2 linked regions of the Shumkonia mesophila genome follow. The protein of the gene in region 1 interacts with the protein of each later gene in a pairwise test. Links are inferred from orthologs where the notes say so. Each region holds a gene or a part of one and is shown in the gene's direction. Other genes may lie near its edges.

The links.
Region 2: the proteins of ndk (region 1) and ODR01_RS11255 interact in binary tests that used the Escherichia coli proteins (3 or more experiments, as listed by UniProt). The link is inferred for Shumkonia mesophila from one-to-one orthologs.

The regions. Positions count from the first base shown.
Region 1 is NZ_JAOTID010000004.1:277,270-287,981, reverse strand. The notes cover bases 5,074-7,970. They hold ndk (nucleoside-diphosphate kinase), read left to right. Parts: upstream 5,074-6,259; coding sequence 6,260-6,682; downstream 6,683-7,970. Other genes in these bases: ODR01_RS09545 (diguanylate cyclase), read right to left, coding at 6,774-7,799; ODR01_RS09555 (ABC-F family ATP-binding cassette domain-containing protein), read right to left, coding at 5,074-5,874. Outside these bases: upp (uracil phosphoribosyltransferase), read left to right, coding at 1-616; ODR01_RS09570 (uracil-xanthine permease family protein), read right to left, coding at 843-2,156; ODR01_RS09565 (metallophosphoesterase), read right to left, coding at 2,399-3,550; ODR01_RS09560 (hypothetical protein), read right to left, coding at 3,755-3,880; more of ODR01_RS09555, read right to left, coding at 4,003-5,073; ODR01_RS09540 (DUF2189 domain-containing protein), read right to left, coding at 8,090-8,899; ODR01_RS09535 (cytochrome c oxidase subunit II), read left to right, coding at 9,349-10,251; ODR01_RS09530 (cytochrome c oxidase subunit I), read left to right, coding at 10,268-10,712. UniProt on the Escherichia coli protein: Major role in the synthesis of nucleoside triphosphates other than ATP. The ATP gamma phosphate is transferred to the NDP beta phosphate via a ping-pong mechanism, using a phosphorylated active-site intermediate.
Region 2 is NZ_JAOTID010000005.1:293,155-303,877, forward strand. Bases 2,375-5,282 are described here. They hold ODR01_RS11255 (5-formyltetrahydrofolate cyclo-ligase), read left to right. Parts: upstream 2,375-3,490; coding sequence 3,491-4,075; downstream 4,076-5,282. Other genes in these bases: gap (type I glyceraldehyde-3-phosphate dehydrogenase), read right to left, coding at 2,375-2,459; ODR01_RS11245 (hypothetical protein), read left to right, coding at 2,678-2,935; ODR01_RS11250 (cell division protein ZapA), read left to right, coding at 2,940-3,275; ODR01_RS11260 (TIGR00282 family metallophosphoesterase), read left to right, coding at 4,072-4,893; ODR01_RS11265 (YebC/PmpR family DNA-binding transcriptional regulator), read left to right, coding at 5,147-5,282. In the rest of the region: ODR01_RS11230 (hypothetical protein), read right to left, coding at 1-401; ODR01_RS11235 (formylglycine-generating enzyme family protein), read left to right, coding at 584-1,066; ODR01_RS25240 (formylglycine-generating enzyme family protein), read left to right, coding at 1,020-1,388; more of gap, read right to left, coding at 1,452-2,374; more of ODR01_RS11265, read left to right, coding at 5,283-5,896; crossover junction endodeoxyribonuclease RuvC, read left to right, coding at 5,938-6,453; Holliday junction branch migration protein RuvA, read left to right, coding at 6,450-7,085; Holliday junction branch migration DNA helicase RuvB, read left to right, coding at 7,082-8,131; ybgC (tol-pal system-associated acyl-CoA thioesterase), read left to right, coding at 8,124-8,567; protein TolQ, read left to right, coding at 8,581-9,309; protein TolR, read left to right, coding at 9,312-9,785; ODR01_RS11300 (cell envelope integrity protein TolA), read left to right, coding at 9,785-10,702; Tol-Pal system beta propeller repeat protein TolB, read left to right, coding at 10,705-10,723. UniProt on the Escherichia coli protein: Involved in the removal of 5-formyltetrahydrofolate.

The DNA.
Region 1 (10,712 bases):
CGATCATCCGTTGATCCTCCATAAGCTCACCCACATGCGCAAGACGACGACGCCGACGCGGGACTTCCGCGGGCTGTTGAAGGAAATCTCGCTCTTGATGGGCTACGAGATCACGCGCGACCTGCCGATGACTACCGAGGTCATCGAGACGCCGGTGGCGCCGATGGAGGAAGCCCCGGTCATCAAGGGCAAGAAGGTGGCCGTCGTTCCCATCCTTCGGGCCGGTACCGGCATGGCCGATGGGCTGCTGGAGTTGATGCCCTCGGCCCGGGTCGGGCACATCGGGCTTTATCGCGACCCCGAGACCAAGCGGCCGGTGGAATACCTGGTCAAACTGCCGGCGGCGCGCGGGCGCACCTTCATCGTCACCGACCCCATGCTGGCCACCGGCTATTCGGCGGCGCACGCCATCGACGTGCTCAACAATCACGGGGTCAAGGACGCCAACATCCGGCTGATGGCCCTGGTCGCCGCGCCGGAGGGCGTGCAGGTGTTGCTGGATGCCCATCCCGACGTGCCGGTCTACGTCGCCTCGCTCGACGAGCGGCTCAACAAGAAGGCCTACATCGTGCCCGGCCTCGGCGACGCCGGCGACCGCCTGTTCGGCACCAAGTGACGCTCTGTGCTTCGCGACGCCTTTGCCCCGACCTCGGGATCGGGACTAGTGGCCTTTACAATTCGTCATTGCCCGGCGAAGTCCGGGCAATCCGGAGTGCCGAAAGGCTGGATGCCCCGGGCTGAACAGCTGCCGCCGGGGCATGACGGTTTGGAAGCGAGCGGACAAAAAGAACCCCCGCCGGGCTGGCCGCCCGGCGGGGGGGTTGTCTGCGTGTGGAGATTGACTACTCGGCCGGTGCGGCTTCCGGTTCGGGGGCGAACAGCGCCTCGCCGGCGGCGCCCTTCTGGCGGCCCGGCATCACCAGGTTGAGGATGACACCGGAAACGGCGGCCAGCGCCATGCTCGACATCTGGACCGTGTCGGTGACGTGGATCACCGCGCCGCCGACGCCGATGACCAGGATGACCGAGGCGATGATCAGGTTGCGCTTCTCGGCGAAGTTGACCCGCCGGTCGACCATGAGGCGCATGCCCGAGGCGGCGATGATGCCGAACAGCATGATGCACACCCCGCCCATGACGGCGGTCGGGATGCTCTGGATGAAGGCCGAGATGACGCCGACGAAGCCGAAGACGATGGCCAGCACCGCGGCGCCGCCGGTGACGTAGACGCTGAACACCCGGGTGATGGCGACGACGCCGATGTTCTCGCCATAGGTGGTGTTGGGCGGGCCGCCGATCAGGGCGGCCAGGCTGGTGGCCAGGCCGTCGCCCAGGAGCGAGCGATGCAGGCCGGGATTGACCAGGAAGTTGCGCCCGGTCACCTTGCTGATCACCGTCTGGTCGCCGATGTGCTCGGCGATGGTGACCAGGGCGACGGGGGCCACCATCAGGATGATGGACAGCGAAACCACCGGCGAAACGGTGACGCCGGGGATCATGAACTCGGGGATCACGAACAGCGGCGCCGTGGCGACCTTGGCGAGGTCGACCAAGCCGAAGGGGATGGCCACCAGATAGCCGCCCAGCACGCCGAACAGGATGGGGATCAGCCCGAAGATCCCGCGCATGAAGGTGGCGAAGACGACCGCGATGCCGAGCGCCGAGAGGGCGACGATGAACTGCTCGGAGCTGTAGGGGCCGCCGGCCGCCTGGCCGGTCGCCATCTTGATGGCGACGGGGGCTAGCCCTAAGCCGATCACCATGATGACCGGGCCGATCACCACCGGGGGCAGCAGGCGCAGCAGCCAATCGACGCCGTATTTGGCGATGAAGCCGGCGACCACCACGTAGACCAGGCCGGCCACCGCGCAGCCAACCAGGGCGCCGTCCAGGCCACCGATGGTCTTGGCTGCCAGGATGGGGCCGATGAAGGCGAAGGAGGACCCCAGGTAGACCGGGATCTTGCCCTGGGTAATGACGATGTAAAGCAGCGTGCCGAGGCCGCTGGAAACCAGGGCGACGGCGGGATTGAGGCCGGTCAGGAAGGGCACCAGCACGGTGGCGCCGAACATGGCGAAGAGGTGCTGGAGGCTGAACAGCAGCCACGGCCCCGGGGCCGGGCGTTCATTGACGTCGAGAACGCATTTTTCGGGCATTGCGGGATTCCCCCCATTTATGGTCGCAGGACCGCGGCCCGGTGGCACCCCTCATGGCCCGATTCCGAAAGCCCGGTCTCGGAGCAAAGGCTTTCGCATATCGGGGGAACGGGATAAAGCCCAATTTTTCCGATATTTTCCCCTAGTTATCCACAAATGGCGGAATCCCTGGGTGGGGCCGATGTTGGAAGACGACCGTGTCAACGATCTTTCCGGTTGCCCAGGGCGACGGTCCGGCGGGGTCAGCCCTGGCCGGCCGCGCGGGCCCGCAGCACGATCTGGGTGATCTCGGCGGGGCTGCCGAGGCGCAGCGGGAAGCCGGGCCACAGGCCGGTGCCGTTGCTGACGTAAAGCTGCATGCCGCCGACCGCATAGAGGCCGGAGACGAACCCCTCGTTGAAGTGCCGCGCCAGCGCCTTGATGCCCGGGATCTGGCCGCCGTGAGTGTGCCCCGAAAGCTGGAGGTCGACGCCGGCCTCGGCGTGCCGCGCCGCCCCGGGCGGCCGGTGCGCCATCAGGACGACGGGGGCATCCTTGGGCGCCCCGGCCAGCGCCGCGCCGATGTCGGGGGCCGTCAGCGCGAAGCCGAAAGCGGCGGCATCGGTGATGCCGGCCAGTACCAGCGAGCGGCCGTTCTGGCCGATCACCACGTGCTCGTTCATCAGTACGCGCATGCCGAGGTCCTCGAAGGCGGCCATCCAGGCGGCGTGGCCCGAGTAGTATTCGTGGTTGCCGGTGATGGCGAAGACGCCGTGCCGGGCCTTAAGCCCCCTGAGCGGCGCCACGTCGGTGGCGCGCCGGTCGGCCGGGCCGTCGGCCTGATCGCCGGTCAACAGGATGACATCGGGATCGAGCGCGTTGGCCTTCTCCACCACGGCTTCGACCCACGGCGCCGCGAACAGGCGGCTGGCGTGCAGGTCGCTGATCTGCACCAGGTTGAGGCCGTCGAGCTCGGCCGGCAGGCCGGGGATGGCGATGTCGAGGGTGCGCACGTCGGGCACGCGGACGGCCTGCCACACCCCGAACGCCGAGAGGACGAGCGCGGCGACGCCGGCGCCCAAGGCCCAGCCGACGCCGGAAACCGAAATCCCCGCCGAAAGGCCCGCCTTGGCGGCCAGCAGGAGGACGACGGCGGCGAGATCCCTGAGCAGCAGCAACCCCGCCAGCAGAATGAAGGCGCCGAACAGCCAGCCGACGGCGATCAGCACCGGGGCGGGAAGTTCCGGCGAGGCCAAGCTGCCGAAGAACGTGCGCACGACGAGGTGCTGCTGGGAGATCGCCAGCAGGGCCAGCGCCGCCAGCCCCTTCCAGGCCGGACCGACCGGCAGCGGCAGGACGAACCGCCAGGCCACGTAAAGGAAGATGGCGAGGGGAATCACATGGAAGATGATCATGGTGCTCAACGGGACTTTGCGAATGGCCGGTCCCTTCCATCGGTTGGCGGCGGGGGGATGGGCGCGGACAGACGCCCGCCCGAGATAAGCAGATCGGGCGGGGTCTTGTCCATGGCGAGGGTCGGCGCAACGCGCCAACGGCCGGGCACGGAAAAGGGGAGAAGGGGCATCCCCCCGCTCCCTCCGTCCGCGGGAGTCAGGCCGTCAGGCCATTGGGCCGAAGAGGGGACAAGCCCGGATGATGGAGCGGCCAGCCTCGAGGCCGGCGCCGCCGGTGGCCAGCCATTGCACCATCGGACGCGCGCGTTTCGCGTCGCTGGTCGAACGCATCCCAATCCTCCGCTTCTTTTGGATGATGCCCGACCCACGACAGGTCGAGCCCTCCGCACGGGTTGGGCCTTAAGCTAATCCCGCTCGCCCCCGGCTGGCAAACGGGGGAGAGGGAATCGCGCCTACTCTGCCTCGTCCAGCGCGGCGTGGGCGGCGAGCCAGGCTTCCTCGGCGGCCTCCAGCGCGCTTCGCGCCTCGGCCATGGCGATCTGCAGCGCGGTGACGCGCTCGGGCGCCCGCGCATAGGTGGCGGGGTCGGCCAGCTCGGCCTCGAGGCGCTTCTTGCACTCGGTCGCTTCAGCCAGGCGTTTTTCGGCCTGCTGGGCGGCCCGTCTTAGGGGGGCTGCGTCGGCGCGCGCCTGGGCGCGGTTGCGCCTCGCCTCCTTGCGGTCGTTGGCCCCGGCCTCGCCGTCGCCGCGCCGGTTGGCCCGGCGCTGTTCGGCAAGGTGGCGGGCGTAATCCTCGAGGCTGCCCTCGAAGGGGGCGCAGGTGCCGTCCGCCACCAGCCACAGGCGGTCGCACACCAAATCGATCAGGTGGGCATCGTGGCTGACCACGATGACGGCGCCGTCGAAGCCGTTCAGCGCCTCGACCAGGGCCTCCCGGGCGTCGACGTCCAGATGGTTGGTCGGCTCGTCCAAGAGCAGCATGTGCGGGTCGGCCCGGCTCATCATGGCGAACAGCAGGCGGGCCTTTTCGCCGCCGGAGAGCGAGGAAACCTTGACGTCGGCCTTGTCCTGGCCGAAGCCGAAGCGGCCGAGATGGGCGCGCACCGCCGATTCGCGGGCATCCGGCATGAGGGCGGCCAGATGGCTGAAGGCGGTGCCGCCCATGTCCAGCTCCTCGGCCTGGTGCTGGGCGAAATAGCCGATGCGCAGCTTGCCGGGCCGGCGCAGCGTCCCCTCCGTCACGTCGAGCCGGCCGCTCAACAGCTTGACCAGGGTCGACTTGCCGTTGCCGTTGGCGCCGATCAAGGCGATCCGGTCGTCCATGTCGATGCGCAGGTTGAGGCGGGAGAGCACCGGCTTTTCCGGCACGTAGCCGACGGAAACCCCGGTCAACGCGATCAGCGGCGGCGGCATCGGCTCGGGGGCCGGAAACTGGAAGGCGGTGGTGTGCTCCTCGATGACCGCGGCGATCGGCTCCATGCGGGCCAGCATCTTGAGCCGGCTTTGCGCCTGCCGGGCCTTGGTGGCCTTGGCCCGGAAGCGGTCGACGAAGGCCTGGATGCGCTTCTGCTCGGCGACCTGGCGGTCGCGCATCCGGGCCTCGCGCACCAGGTTTTCGCGGCGCACCCGCTCGAAGCGATCGTAGTTGCCGGCATAGCGGGTCAGCGTGCGCTCGCTCAAATGGGCGATTTCCTCGGCGACGCGGTTGAGCAGCCGGCGCTCATGGCTGATCACCAGAAGGGTTCCCGGCCAGGCGGCCAGATAACCCTCCAGCCACAGGGTGGCCTCGAGGTCGAGGTGGTTGGTGGGCTCGTCCAGCAGCAGCAGGTCGGGCCTGGCGAACAGCGCCCCGGCCAGCGCCACGCGCATGCGCCAGCCGCCCGAGAATTCCTGGCAGGGACGAGCCTGGGCCGCCTCGTCGAACCCCAGGCCGGACAGGATGGCGGCGGCCCGGGAGGGCGCGGAATGGGCCTCGATGTCGGTGAGCCGCGTGTGCACCTCGGCGATGCGCAGCGGATCGGCCGTCGTCTCCGCCTCGATCAGCAGGCGGGCCCGTTCCTCGTCGGCGGCCAGCACGGTTTCCAGCAGGCTCGACGGGCCGTCCGGCGCTTCCTGGGCGACGCGGCCCACCCGCGGCCGCCCGGCCAGGGTGACCGACCCGCTGTCGGGGGCCAACTCGCCGGAGATGACTCGAAACAGCGTCGTCTTGCCCGAACCGTTGCGTCCGACCAGGCCCACCTTGTGGCCGGCCGGCACGAACAGGCTGGCACCCTCGAAGAGGACGCGCCCGCCAAGGCGTAGCGTGAGGTCGTTGATCGTCAGCATGGCGGCGTCATAGCACGCCCCGGCCCGCCGGAAAACCACGCCTGTTTCGGCCTATTTTGGGGACACCATACTTAATTCGATTTCATCACTCGCCGCACGAGGGGTAACGTCTTTTGCGAATTAAGTATGGTGTCCCCAAAATAAAAGTATGGTGTCCCCAAAATAAACACCGGCTCCGCCCCACCGGCGGAGAGGGCAGGGTGGCCGCCTTTGCGCCCCCTCGGCGGCGGATGGGACACTTGCGTCGCGCCCACGATCTGTCTATAAGGCGCCGGCTCCGAGGGGAGCCCGATGCCCGCGCCCACGCAAAACGGGAAACCGTCGGGGGGCGGGTCTCTTGAGGGAATGTCAGAGAACAAACGAAGCTATTGGAGGATTTTAGGGCATGGCTGTCGAACGGACTTTGTCCATCATCAAGCCGGACGCCACCCGCCGGAACATCACGGGCCAGATCGTCGCCCGTTTCGAAGAGGCGGGGCTGCGCATCGTCGCCCAGAAGCGCATTCACCTGACCCGCAAGCAGGCGGAAGGCTTCTATGCCGTCCACGCCGAGCGGGCCTTCTTCAACGACCTGTGCGACTACATGTGCTCCGGCCCCATCGTGGTGCAGGTGCTCGAAGGCGACAACGCCATCCAGCGCAACCGCCAGGTGATGGGCGCCACCAACCCGGCCAACGCCGAGGCGGGGACCATCCGCAAGGATCTCGGCGTCAACGTGCAGGAGAATTCCGTGCACGGCTCCGACGCCCCGGAAACGGCGCGCGACGAAATCGCCTATTTCTTCGCGGCGACCGAGCTGGTCGGCTGACCTATTCCGCCGCCGCCCCTTCAAGCGGCACGGCACGTCATCGAAACCCCGTCCCGGGCAACCGGGGCGGGGTTTTCGTTCCCGCGCCACGTCACGCCGTCGCCGAACGCACGCAGTTGCGCCCTGACAGCTTGGCGCTGTAAAGCGCGGAGTCGGCCTGCTGCACCAGATCTTCCGGATTGAGTTGCGCTGACGGCACCAGGCTGGCCACGCCGAGGCTGACGGTGACGATGCCCGTGGGCGCATCCGCGTGCGGCAGGGCCAGCGCCCACACCCCCTGCTGGATGTGGTGGGCGGTTTCCAAGGCGTCGTGCCCGCCGGTATTGGGCAACAGCATGACGAATTCCTCGCCGCCGTAGCGCACCGCCAGTTCCCCGGCCCGCCGCCCCGCCTGGGCCAGCGCCCCGGCCAGCGCCTGCAGGCAGCGGTCACCGGCCGGATGGCCGTAGCGGTCGTTGAACTTCTTGAAGTGGTCGACGTCGAGCATGATCAGGGCCAGCGGCGTGCCGGCGCGTTGTCCGCGTTTCCATTCCTGGGCCAGCATGCCATCGAAGGCGCGGCGGTTGGCGATGCCGGTCAGTCCGTCCGTGTTGCTGAGCGCCTCCAGCCTGGTCTTGGCGTCTTCCAGGGCGGCGGTGCGCTCCTCGACGATGGCTTCAAGCTCGCGGTTGCGCTCGTGCAGGCAATTGATCGGGTAGACCTCGTCGTCGCCGCTTGCCAACAGCTGATAGGGGATGGAGATGCCGCTGTGCGCAATCTTCCACTCCCCGTCTTCACGGCGGAAAACCAGTACCAGCCGCGCCGTCTCCCTGGATAGAATGGAATCGGGGATGGGCAGGTGAATGTGGAAAAAGGCGGTGGTGACGACGACGTCCTCGCTCAAGTCCTGCGTCGAGAGGTCCAGCATCTCGATGCGCAGACGGCCGGGCACCTCTGCGAAGTCCTTGCGGGTGATTCGCGCCCAGTGCTCGCGGTCCTTGACGAGGAAATCGCCGCCGCCGGTGTAGCCGCTGAAATTTTCGCTGAAGCGTTCCGTCAAGAGATCGTCGCGCGCGGCGTACATCTCGATGTACTCATCGAACAGGGAACGGATGAGGTCCTGGCGTTTCTGGCGCATAGGATTGTGATTTAATCGGGATGACCAATAAAACAAACGACAATACTGCCTGAGAATAGCAGTTTTCGCGACGTGGCAGAATTCCAGATGACGCCGATGACGGCCGCCAGGGATCTGCGGCGATGGGATCAAAAGGGAATCGGCAAGCCGGAAGACGAAGATCGGGAACAGATAAAGAATCGAGCAGCCGAAAAACGGCATGGCCGAACGGCTGGTTTCGTCGCGCCAGACGCCGGTCACGGTTTCCGTCTTCCGAAGCCATGGAGACTCGCGCACGGCCTCGCGGCGGTTCAGTACGTCACGACCCGCCGGTAGAGATGCCAGGTCGCATGTCCCAGGACCGGCAAAACGACGGCGAGGCCGACAAAAAGCGGAAGCGCCCCGAGCAACAGGGCGGTCGCGACGACGAGGCCCCAAATCCCCATGGTCAGCGGATTCGCGAGAACGGCGCGGATCGACGTTCTGACCGCCACCGCGACCGGCACGTTGCGATCCAGGATCATCGGGAACGAGACCACGCTCAGCATGAAGACGATGGCGGCGAAGACGAAGCCCACCCCGCAGCCGACGACGATGAGCGCAAAGCCCGCCGGCGTGGTCAGGACGGTGTCGGCGAAGTCGGCCACCGAGTCGGGCAGGGTGCCGATGATCTCGGCATAGAGGACCCAGGCGGCGGCCAGCCAGACGAAATAGAAGAGCATCAGCAGCAGCCCGAGGGCGACGATGCCGCCGAACGCCGGGGAATGGACGACCTCGAGCGCATCCCAGCGCGACACCCGCAGCCCGGCCTCGCGCCGCCGGCTCAACTCGTAGGTGCCGACCGCGATCAGCGGGCCGATCAGCGTATAGCCGGCCAGCAGCGGGAAGACCAGCGGCAGCACCTCGTAGCCGGCATAGATCCTGGCGACGATCAGGGTGACGATGGGATAGGTCAGGCAGAGATAGAACAGGTGGGTCGGCATCGCATCGAAGTCGGCCCAACCCTTGAGCAGGGCGTCCTTCAAATCGGCCGGTCCGATGGTCAGCGCGAACGGCTGGCGGTGTTCTTCCAGCCTTTCGATCTTGGCGCCGGCACCGGCGACGGTGTTTCCTTGCATCATTGCCGTGTCTCCTCAACCGCTGCCGGCAACGGTCGCGAAGCCAGGGTGACGCAACCAAGATGACACAAGGGGCCGATCACGCTGTCGATCGCGCCGTACGGCAACCGACGTGTTCACGAAGCACTGTGCGGATCACCTAATACGGGCAATTATGCACGATTGGTACAAACGTGCAATTTATTATTAGTCGTGTTACAATACTTTTCAGAGAAGGCTTCACGGGAAGCCTATAGGGGAGGTTGTCTTTGTCGAATCCGGGGCCCGGGGTTCCGGAAGGGCGGCCGCAAAGGCCTTCGATCAGGGGAAGGCCGGCGGCACAGCCGGATCGCAAGGACGGCATTTCGGGAACGGCCGAGAGAGCGAGGTGAAGCGCCTGGCGGGCCACCGGATCGCGGCCCGGCTTCGCGCGAGTTCATGCCTGTGGACGCTGGACATGGGGGTGATTGCGGATGCTCGTCGCCGTCGTTCTTATCGTCATCGCGGTCGGCACCGTCGTATTCCACGTCGTGAGCCCGTGGTGGTGGACGCCCATCGCCTCGAATTGGCACAGCATCGATGACGCCACCCTCGTCACCTTCTGGATCACCGGCATCGCCTACGTCGCGGTCATCCTGTTCATGGCCTATTGCGCGGTCCGTTTCCGCTACCGGAAAGGCCGGCGGGCGGCGTACGAACCGGAAAACAAGCGCTTGGAGTGGGGGCTTACCGGGTTGACGTCGCTGGGTGTCATCGGCCTGCTGACGCCCGGCCTTATCGCGTGGAACGAATTCGTCACCGTCCCCGACGACGCGGCCGAGTTCGAGGTCGTCGGCCGCCAGTGGCAGTGGAGCTTTCGCCTGCCCGGCAAGGACGGGGTGTTGGGCGCCTCCGATCCCCGGCTGGTCGGCGGCGACAACACGTTCGGGCTCGATCCCAATGACCCCCGCGGCCAGGACGACGTTTTGATCGAGGGCGACGACCTGCACTTGCCGCTCGGCCGGCCGCTCAAGGTACTGATGCGCTCCGTCGACGTCATCCACGACTTCTACGTGCCTCACTTCCGGGCCAAGATGGACATCATTCCCGGCATGGTCACCCACTTCTGGTTCACCCCGACCCGGACCGGGACCTTCGACATCCTGTGCGCCGAGTTGTGCGGCCTCGGGCATCACACGATGCGCGGCATGGTCGTGGTGGAAGAGGAGACGGAGTATCGGGACTGGCTGCAAGGGCAGTCGACGTTTGCCGAACTGATGGCGCGGGCCGCGCCCGGCGACGCCGTGAAACTGGCCACCAATGACGGGCGGGAGGACGCCGCGGCGAATGGGGGTGCCCGGTCGGCTTCAAACCGACCGCACCCCCTCAACCGATAGCGGAAAGGGTGATCCCATGGCCTATGCCGAACCCGCAATCGTCGACCATGCTCCTCCAGCGGAAGTCCCGGAGGTCGAACTCTACCACGCCAAGACCTGGCTCACGAAATACGTCTTCTCGCAGGACGCCAAGGTCATCGCCATCCAGTACTCGCTGACCGCGATCGCCATCGGCCTGGTCGCCCTGGTGCTGTCGTGGCTGATGCGCCTGCAGCTCGGGTTCCCCGCGACCTTCTCGTTCATCGAGCCGTCGGACTACTACCAGTACGTGACCATGCACGGCATGATCATGGTCATCTACCTGTTGACCGCGCTGTTCCTGGGGGGCTTCGGAAACTATCTGATCCCGCTGATGGTCGGGGCGCGCGACATGGTGTTTCCCTACGTCAACATGCTGAGCTACTGGATCTACCTGGTGGCCGTGCTGGTCCTGGCGGCCAGTTTCCTTGTCCCCGGCGGCC
Region 2 (10,723 bases), on another replicon or contig:
CCCAGCAGCCAGGCCCGGCAGGCCGCCTGGGCGTCCGGCCGATCGAGCAGATCGAGGGCCGGCGCCGCCGGGTCCGGGTCGATGTGCGCTCCCAGTTGATGGGCGATGTCGGCAACCGCTGCCATCGCTTCGGGGCAGGCGCGCAGGCGGATGGCTTTGAGGCCGTGGCGCAGGGCATTGAGGGCGAGGCCGGCATCGTCGCCGCAATCGATCATCGCGGTGACGCCGACGCCGGGCGCCTCGCGAGCGGCCTCGGCCACCATTTCGCGAAAGACGGCTGCGCCCAGGTAGGCCGCCGCCGCCGGCGCGCTGACCAGGGTGACGGCAACGCCGGCCTCGGCCGCTGCCGCCAGGGCGGCCCGCGCGTGCGCAATGTCGTGAATGACGAAGATCGGCCTCATGGCCGGCCATCATAGCGAGGGCAATGCTGCGCCCGAACAAAATCCGCACACCTGGGGGTGTTGGATGAATCAAGCCATGCTTCAGGTTGTCAAAATAATGGGTCGAGCGCACAGTTCCTGGCGAAAAGAAACGGAGGGGAGGACGCAGGATGCCGGGGACTCGCGTCGTTTCAGTGGCCGTGATGACGGCCTTCCTGGCCGCTTTCGCGCAAGCGTGTGCGGGACCGAAAATCGGAGAAACGTTCCGGGACTGCGCCGAATGCCCCGAAATGGTGATCGTTCCGTCCGGCTCGTTCGTCATGGGCGACGGGAACTATGCTGCGGAGCGGCCGGCTCATCGTGTCGTCATTGCGGAGCCCTTCGCCGTGGGAAAATACGAAGTGACCCAAGCCGAATGGCTTGCGGTCATGGGGACCAATCCCAGTCGTTTCGTGGGAAGCCTGAATCCGGTGGAAGACGTGGATTGGGACGACGTCAAAGAATTCGTCCGCCTCCTGAGCATCAAGGCCGCCGTGGAATACCGGCTATTGAGCGAGGCCGAGTGGGAGTTTGCGGCGCGGGCCGGCACCAGTACGCTTTTCCCGTGGGGCGAGAGTCTCGGCCGGGAACACGCCAACTATGGGGGCCGCCAGGTATTGCTGCATTGGGCTGGCGGAAGGACATGATCGCTGGGAAACAACGTCTCCCGTCGGCAGTTTCCGGCCCAATGCCTTCGGACTGTATGACATGATAGGCAACGTGTGGGAATGGACCGAGGACTGTTCGCATCAAGGCTATCGGGGGGCGCCATCGGACGGCCGTGTGTGGTTGACGGGTGGGGATTGTGAAGCCCGTGTCCGGCGTGGTGGGTCCTGGATCAATCACCCCATGGATCTGCGTTCAGCCAGTCGGTGGGTGGGCCCGGGGTTTCGGCACGGCAGTACGGGGCTACGGGTCGCGCGGACGTTGACGGCGTCGCCATCCCCGCTTCCTGCCAACCAGCCATAGGACATACGAAAAGGGCGGGACCCCGGAAGGCCCCGCCCCGAACTGCTTACCCCGAAGACCCGATCAACCGGCCTTCGACATGGCCAGCGTGGTATCGGCCATGCGGTTGGAGAAGCCCCACTCATTGTCGTACCACGACAGCACGCGGACGAGGGTTCCATCGACCACTTGGGTCTGGGTCAGATCGAAAATCGAGCTGTGCGGGTTGTGGTTGAAGTCGATCGACACCAGCGGAGCGTCGTTGGCGGCGAGAATCCCCTTGAGTTCGCCGTTGGCGGCGGCGCTGATGGCGGCGTTGATCTCGTCCTTGGTGGTCGCCTTCTTGGCGATGAACTTGAGATCGACCACCGAAACGTTGGGGGTCGGCACCCGGATGGACGAGCCGTCCAGCTTGCCGGCCAGTTCCGGCAGCACCAGGCCGACCGCCTTCGCCGCTCCGGTCGAGGTCGGGATCATGGACAGCCCGCCGGCGCGGGCCCGGCGCAGGTCCTTGTGCAGGGTATCGAGGATCGGCTGATCGCCGGTGTAGGAATGGATCGTCGTCATGTAGCCCTTTTCGATGCCGATGGCCTTATTGAGGACATAGGCGACGGGCGCCAGGCAGTTGGTCGTGCAAGAGGCGTTCGAGACGATCTTGTGGGCGGCGGTCAGGACTTTGTGGTTGACGCCATAGACGATGGTGGCGTCGGCGCCGGAGGAGGGCGCCGAAACCAGCACCTTCGAGGCGCCGGCGCCCAGATGCACCAGGGCCTTTTCCTTGGCGGTGAAGATGCCGGTGCATTCCCAGACGATGTCGACGCCGAGTTCCTTCCACGGCAGCTTGGAGGGGTCGCGTTCGGCGGTCACCTTGATCGGGCCCTGACCGACGTTCATGGTGTCGCCCTCGACCTTGACCTCGCCGGGGAACAGGCCGTGCACGGAATCGTACCTCAGGAGGTGGGCGTTGGTTTCCACCGGCCCGAGGTCGTTGACGCCGACCACCACGACATCCTTGCGCCCGGACTCGATCAGGGCACGCAGGGCCAAGCGACCGATGCGGCCAAACCCGTTAATTGCAACGCGGACTGCCATCTTCCTTCTCCATAGCTTGGGTTCGGATTGAACACCCGTTTCGCCGTACGATACGGGGGAGACGCGAGGCCCTCGGGCGGGTCACACTCATTCGCCCGCGGGGCGGCTGCGGCGCAGAATTCGGCCGAACCTTTACCCCATTGACCTCCCCAGTCAATGGATTTTTTGAGAGAAACGGCGGTTGACGGCGTTATGGGGGGATGCCTATTCTGGAGTCCGTGAGCAACTCATCCATCCCCGCGCCATCGCGCATCCAACGGGCGCGAGAGCGACTTGAGAGGGCCGTGGCCGAAATCGAGACGGCTGCGGCGACCCGTGCCTCCACCCGCGAGGACGTGTCGGAAGACCTGCTGGCGGCGAAGCGGGCCCTCACCGAAAGCCAGAGCGAGAACGCCCAGGTCCGGTCCGCCACCGAGGAGGTGTCGCATCGGCTCGACAGCGTCATCTCGCGGTTGAAAGCGGTTCTGGAGGAGTAGGGCGTTGGCGCACGTTTCCGTTTCCATCAACGGTCGCAAATACCAGATCGCCTGCGAGGACGGCCAGGAAGCCCACTTGGCGCGGCTGGCCGCCTATGTCGATCGGCGGATCAACGAACTGGTCGCCTCGGTCGGGCAGGTCGGCGATGCCCAGTTGCTGGTGATGGCGGGCCTGGTGATCGCCGACGAGTTGTCGGACGCCTATGCCGAGGTGGAATCGCTCAAGGCCGGCGATCGCGCCGCGACGGTGCGTCTCGACGCCGAGGAAAACCTCGGTGCCGCCATGGATTCGCTGGCCCAACGCATCGAAGGAGTTGCCGCGCGCCTCAAAGGCGCCTAGATACTAGGGTGGGCGGCGGCTGCGAAGCACGTCAGGCCACGACATCCCTGGGGCTACTTCGATTCTCTAGGGGACTGTCCCTGCCGGACCCGTGGGTCCGGTATATGGTCACCCACCTGCGCGAGCAGGCCACGGAGGATTCTTCGGCCAACGGCTGTAGCGGCACCGCCCACCTCATGTCCTCCATGCCTCCGGTCCCGGTTCCCCCGACGTCCATGAAACAGCAGAAAGCGCATTTGCGCGCCGAGATGAGGCGCCGACGGCAGGCTTTTTGCGCCACCCCGGGGGCCGCCGCCGGAGAGCGCATCCTTGCCAATTTCCTGACCATCGCCGGCGGTTTCGGCCTTGGGCCCGGCATCGCCGTCGCCGCCTACTGGCCGGTCGGCGACGAGGCCGACGTCGGCCCGCTGCTTTCGCATCTGCATGAACTGGGCGCCCTTTGCCTGCTGCCGGTCGTCGAGGCCGCGGGGGAACCCCTGATCTTCCGCCGCTGGGGCCCGGGACAGCCGCTCGAAGGCGGGCCGCTGCGGACCAGGCAACCCGCCGCCACCGCCGAGCAGGGCATTCCCGCCCTGCTGCTGGTGCCGCTGCTGGCCTTCGACCGCCAGGGCTATCGCCTGGGGCAGGGCGGCGGATACTACGACAGGACCTTGCCCTTGCTGCGCGACCGCGGCAGGGTGGAGGCCGTCGGCATCGGCTATTCCTGCCAGGAAGTGGAAACCGTGCCCCACGGCCCGACCGACGCCCGGCTGGACTGGGTGGTCACCGAGGAAACGGCATTCAGGACTGCGCATCCATGAGAATTCTCTATATCGGCGACATCGTCGGCCGGGCGGGGCGCGATCTCGTCTGCCGCCAGATTCCCCACCTGCGCCAGGATCTCGGCGTCGACTTCGTGATCGTCAACGGCGAGAACGCCGCCCACGGCTTCGGCATCACCGAAAAAATCTGTCAGGCGCTGTTCGCGGCCGGCGCCGATGTCATCGTCACCGGCAACCATGTGTGGGACCAGCGGGAAATCATCGACTTCATCGACAGCGAGCCCAGGCTTCTGCGCCCCCTCAATTATCCGGCGGGCACGCCGGGGCGGGGGGTCGATGTCTACGAATTGCCCGACCGCCGGCGGGTGGCGGTGGCGCAGGTCCAGGGCCGCCTGTTCATGCACGCCATCGAAGATCCCTTCCGCGCGCTCGGCGCCGTGGTCGACGAATGCCGGCTGGGCGCCCAGGCGCATGCCATCTTCGTCGATTTCCATGCCGAAGCGACCAGCGAAAAGATGGCGCTCGGGCATTTTCTCGACGGCCGGGTGTCGGCGGTGGTCGGCAGCCATACCCACGTGCCGACGGCGGATGCCCAGATCCTGCCCGGCGGCACCGGATACCTGACCGACGTCGGCATGTGCGGCGACTATGATTCGGTGATCGGCATGGAAAAGCGGACGGCGACGGCCCGCCTGACCCAGGTGCTGCCGACCGATCGGCTGGAGCCCGCCCACGGCGAGGCCACGCTCTGCGCCGTTCTGGTGGAGACCGACGATGCTTCCGGCCTGGCCGTCGGCATCGAGCCGCTGCGCCTGGGCGGACGGTTGTCGCAGACGCCGGCGCGACATCTCGCATGAGACGTCTTGGCGGCGCTGGCGCCGTATCGTAATCTGTCGCCGAACAAGGCGTGGAGAACGCGGACTTTGGGCGCATCCACCCTCTCGGGCTTCGGTGCCCGGGGGAATAAGCGGTGGAGCGATTCGGTCCTTTGCCGCACGCCCAAATCTTGCCATATTGCTTTGATAGCTCAAAGCACGGTATCCGTGCGTTCTTCCACTACATATGGTACAAGCGCCCGAGTCCCTCGGCAAATAAGGGGTGTGTCGGTTTATGTCGGGTCATTCCCAGTTCAAGAACATCATGCACCGGAAAGGCGCACAGGATGCCAAGCGCGCCAAGGTCTTCACCAAGCTAATCCGCGAGTTGACGGTGGCCGCCCGCAGCGGCATGCCCGACCCTGAGTCCAATCCCCGGCTGCGTTCGGCGATCATCGCGGCGCGCACCGCCAACATGCCCAAGGATACGATGGAGCGCGCGATCAAGCGCGGGGCGGGCGGCGACGACACGGCCAACTACGAGGAGATCCGCTACGAAGGGTACGGTCCCGGCGGCGTGGCGGTGATCGTGGAGGCCTTGACCGACAACCGCAATCGCACCGCCTCGGAAATTCGCGCCGCCTTCAGCAAGCACGGGGGCAACCTGGGCGAGACGGGCAGCGTGTCTTTCATGTTCGAGCGCATCGGCCGCATCGAATACAAGAAGGACACCGCGTCGGCCGAAGACATGTTCGAGGCCGCGCTCGAGGCCGGCGCGACGGACGTGGAATCGGACGAGGCCGGCCATCTCGTCGCCTGCGCGCCCGATGACCTGAGCGCCGTGCGAGATGCCCTCGAGAAGCGCTTCGGAACGCCGGAATCGGCCCGCCTGGACTGGAAGCCGACGAACACGGTTCCCATCGACGAACAGGCCGCGTCGACGCTCTTCAAGCTGCTCGACGTGCTGGACGACAACGACGACGTCCAGCGGGTGTCGACCAACTTCGACGTCGATGACGAGGTGATGGAGCGGCTCAGCGCCTGATCGACACGCCGTTTCGCGACTGGAGGAGGTTTTTGAAACCCTTGCGACTCTTGGGACTCGACCCGGGGCTTCGTATTACCGGTTGGGGCGTGATCGAGGCGTGGGACAACCGGCTCAGCCATATCGCCGACGGCGTCATCGTCACCGACAGTCGCATGCCTTTGGCCGAGCGGCTGTCGGCCCTCTATGACGGCCTGATCGAGGTCATCGAGCGATTCCGTCCCGCCGAGGCCGCGGTCGAGGAGACCTTCGTCAACATGAACGCGGTGTCGACCTTGAAGCTTGGCCAGGCGCGGGGCGTGGTGGTCCTGGTGCCGGCGCGCTGCGGCGTGCCGGTGTTCGAGTATCCGCCCAACCTCATCAAGAAGACCGTGGTCGGAACCGGCCACGCGGCAAAGGAACAGATCCAGATGATGGTGCGCATCCTTCTGCCCACCAGCGCCACCAAAACGGCGGACGCCGCCGACGCCCTGGCGGCCGCCATCTGTCATGCCCACCACCGGGCCACCACGCTTCGGCTCGCCCAGGGCGCGCGGCCGGCGGGGGCGACGCTATGATCGCCAAGCTGAGCGGCCGCGTCGACTCGCGCGGCGACGACTGGGCGGTCATCGACGTCGGCGGCGTCGGCTACCTGGTGTTCTGTTCGGGCCGCACCCTGGCCCGCCTGGCCGACGGCCAGCCGGCCAGCCTGGTGATCGAAACCCATGTCCGCGAGGATCATATCCATCTTTACGGCTTCATGGACGCGGCGGAACGCGACTGGTTCCGTCTGCTGACCCAGGTGCAGGGGGTGGGCGCCAAGGTCGGCATGTCGATCCTTTCGACGCTCGACGTCGAGGAGATCCTTCACGCCGTCGCCGCCGCCGACCGCACGGCGCTCAGCCGGGCGCCGGGGGTGGGCGCCAAGCTGGCCGGACGCATCGCCAGCGAATTGAAGGACAAGGTCGGCGCCATCGCGCTGGGCGCGGCAGCCCACGGGACGGCCGCCTTCGCCCGTTCGGGCGTGGGCGGCGCGGCCGCCGGCAATACCGCGGATGCTGTTTCGGCGCTGGTCAACCTGGGCTACGGCGCCTCGGAGGCCCTGCGCGCCGTGTCGCAGGCGGCCGGACGGCTGGGTGCCGACGTCGAGTTGCCGGCCCTTATCCGGGCCGGCCTGAATGAGCTGGCGCCCAAGGAGCACCCGCGATGAACGAGGTCGACCGCATGGTGGCGCCCGAGCAGGCGGCGGCCGACACGGCGGAGGCCGGAATGCGGCCGCTCAGCCTCGACGACTTCGTCGGGCAGCGGCAGACCTGCGCCAACCTGCGGGTCTTCATCCAGGCGGCCCGCCAGCGCGGTGAAGCCATGGATCACGTGCTGCTCTACGGCCCGCCCGGCCTCGGCAAGACGACGCTGGCGCAGATCGTGGCGCGCGAACTGGGGGTCGGCTTTCGCGCCACCTCGGGTCCCGTCATCGTCCGGGCCGGCGATCTGGCGGCCATCCTGACCAACCTGCAGCCGCGCGACGTGCTGTTCATCGACGAGATCCACCGCCTCAACCCGGTGGTCGAGGAAATCCTCTATCCGGCGATGGAAGACCGGCAGCTCGACCTCATCATCGGCGAGGGGCCGGCGGCACGCTCGGTGCGCATCGATCTTCCCCCGTTCACGCTGATCGGCGCCACCACCCGGACCGGCCTGATCACGACGCCGCTGCGCGAACGCTTCGGCATTCCGCTGCGCGTCGTCTTCTATACCGCCGAGGAACTTGAACTGATCGTCAGCCGCGGGGCCCGTCTACTGAAGGTCGATCTGACCCGCGACGGGGCGACCGAGATCGCCCGCCGTTCCCGGGGAACGCCCAGGGTGGCCGGGCGTCTGCTGCGCCGGGTGCGCGACTTCGCCGCCATCGACGGCGCCGCCGCCGTCGACGCCCGGACGGCCGATGCCGCCTTGAACCGGCTGGAGGTCGACGGCATGGGGCTGGACGCCATGGACCGGCGCTATCTGAGCTGCATCGCCGACAACTATGGCGGCGGCCCGGTCGGCGTCGAAACCATGGCGGCGGCGCTTTCCGAACAGCGCGACACCATCGAGGAGGTCATCGAGCCCTACCTCATCCAGCAGGGTTTCCTCATGCGCACGCCGCGCGGCCGGGTACTGGCCCCCAACGCCTATCGGCACCTGGGGCTGACGCCGCCGCCCACTTCGGCCCAGTATGAGCTGATCAGCGGCATCGAGGCCGGCGATGAGTGAGGCTGTGGGCACGGTCCGCGGCGGGGTCCACGTGTTTCCCGTGCGCGTCTACTACGAGGACACGGATGCCGGGGGCGTCGTCTACTACGCCAACTACCTCAAGTTCGCCGAGCGGGCCCGTACGGATTTGTTAAGGATTCTGGGCATAGAACAGTCCCATTTGGCCGGCGAGGAGGGATTGGTCTTCGTCGTGCGCCGGTGCGCGGCCGATTTTCTGCGGCCGGCGCATCTCGACGACGGACTGGAAATTCATACCGGAGTCACCGATGTCAAGGGCGCCTCGGTGGACATGAACCAAAGCGTGCGCCGAAACGGCGACGAATTGGTTCGCATGGAGGTCCGGATTGCCTGTATGAAGCGCGCCGATCCGGGGCGTCCGGCCCGCATTCCCCAGGGGATACGGGCGGCCTTCGAGGCGTGGCGTGATGAGAGTTAGCAGGACGTGATTGATGGAAAGAGCGACAATTGATGCGGTTACCCTCGGCGGTTCCGTCGCCGGGCTCGACTTTTCGGTGTGGAGCCTGTTCGTACGCGCCGACATCGTGGTCCAGGTGGTCATCGTCGGACTGCTGCTGGCCTCGATCTGGTGCTGGGCGGTCATCTTCGAAAAACTGATCGGGCTGCGGCGCCTCAACGCCCGGGCCAGCGAGTTCGAGACCGCCTTCTGGTCGGGCGGCTCGCTCGACGCCCTCTACGACAACATCGGCAGCTATCCGCGCGACCCCATGTCGGCGGTCTTCGTCGCCGCCATGAAGGAGTGGCGGCGCGCCCTGGCCAAGCGCAACGGGACGCGCACCAGCCGGGTCGGCCTTGGCGATCGCATCGACCGGGTCATGCAGATCACGGTGACGCGCGAGATGGACCGCGCCGAACGCTACATGACATTCCTCGCCTCCACCGGTGCCACGGCGCCGTTCATCGGGCTGTTCGGCACGGTGTGGGGCATCATGAACAGCTTCCAGTCGATCGCGCTGGCCAAGAACACCAGCCTGGTGGTGGTCGCCCCCGGCATCGCCGAGGCGCTGTTCGCGACCGCGCTGGGCCTGCTTGCCGCCATTCCGGCGGTGGTCGCCTACAACAAGCTGTCGCGCGAGTTGGACCGCTATGCCGGGCGCCTCGACAGCTTCGCCGGCGAGTTCTCGGCCATCATCTCGCGGCAGATGGAGGAAGCGGACTGACCATGGCCGTTACGATGCCAAGACGAGGTCTGAAGCGCCTGGGCGGCCGCCGCGCGAGCCGGCCGATGAGCGACATCAACGTGACGCCGATGGTCGACGTCATGCTGGTTCTTCTCGTCATCTTCATGGTGACGGCGCCGCTGCTGACCGTCGGCGTGCAGGTCGACCTGCCGAAGACGCAGGCGTCGACCCTGCCGGGCAAGGACGAGCCGCTGGCCGTCTCCATCGACTCGCAGGGGCGGATCTTCCTTCAGGAAACCGAGATCGAAATCGACAATCTGGCGCCGCGCCTGGTGGCCATCACCCACAACAATTCCGAGGCGAGGATTTTCGTGCGCGGCGACCGCGCCATCAGTTACGGCCGGGTCATGGAGGTCATGGGCACGATCAACGCGGCCGGTTTCAGCAAAGTGGCCCTGATCACCGAGCAGATGCCGGAGAAGACTCCGGCCGCAAGGAAGAAGGCGCCCAGATAATGGACATGCGCCGGAGCATCGCCCTTTCGTGCGTTGCGCACGCCGCGGTTGCCGCCCTGGCGTACTTCGGACTGCCCGAACTGCGCAATCCGGCGCCGATGGTCGACACTCCGATCATGGTCGAGATCCTGACGGTCGCCGAACGGACCAATGCGCCGCCCGCCGCTCCCAAGCCGGAAGCGAAGCCGGAGCCGAAACCGGAACCGCCGCCACCGCCGCCACCCGAGGCGAAGGCGGAGCCGGCGCCGCCACCGCCACCCCCACCCGCGCCCAAGCCCGAGCCGGTGGTGGTGCCGCCGCCGCCGGAACCCAAGCCGGAAGCCAAAAAGCCCGAACCCAAGCCGGAGCCGAAACCGGAACCCAAGCCCGAGCCGAAGGCGCTGGCGCCCGAGCCGCTCGCCCAGGCCAAGCCGAAGCGCAAGCCGAAGGCGCCCGACACCTTCGCCTCGGTCCTCAAAACGGTCGAGGACCTGAAACGGCAGGCACCGACCAAGCCCGACCCCACCCGCAAGGAGCCGGACAGGAAGGCGGAGGCCAGCGACACCTTCCAGAATCAGATCGCCCAGGCCCTGCGTTCGCCGCCGCGCTCCTACGACGCGTCGCAGCCGCTCAGCATCAGCGAGATCGACCTGGTGCGCCAGCAGATCGCCCGCTGCTGGAGCCTGCCGGCCGGCGCCAAGGACGCCGAGGACCTGATCATCGAGATCCACACCACGATGAACCCCGACGGCACCGTGCGCGAGGCCCGCATCCGCGATCAGGCCCGCATGCAGAGCGACCCCTATTTCCGCGCCGCCGCGGAAAGCGCACTCCGGGCCGTCCTCAATCCGAAGTGCAGCCCTTTGCGGCTGCCGCCCGCGAAATACGACCAGTGGAAAGACATGACGTTGAACTTCAATCCGAAGGAAATGTTTTGAACATGACGCCTCATCGACGAC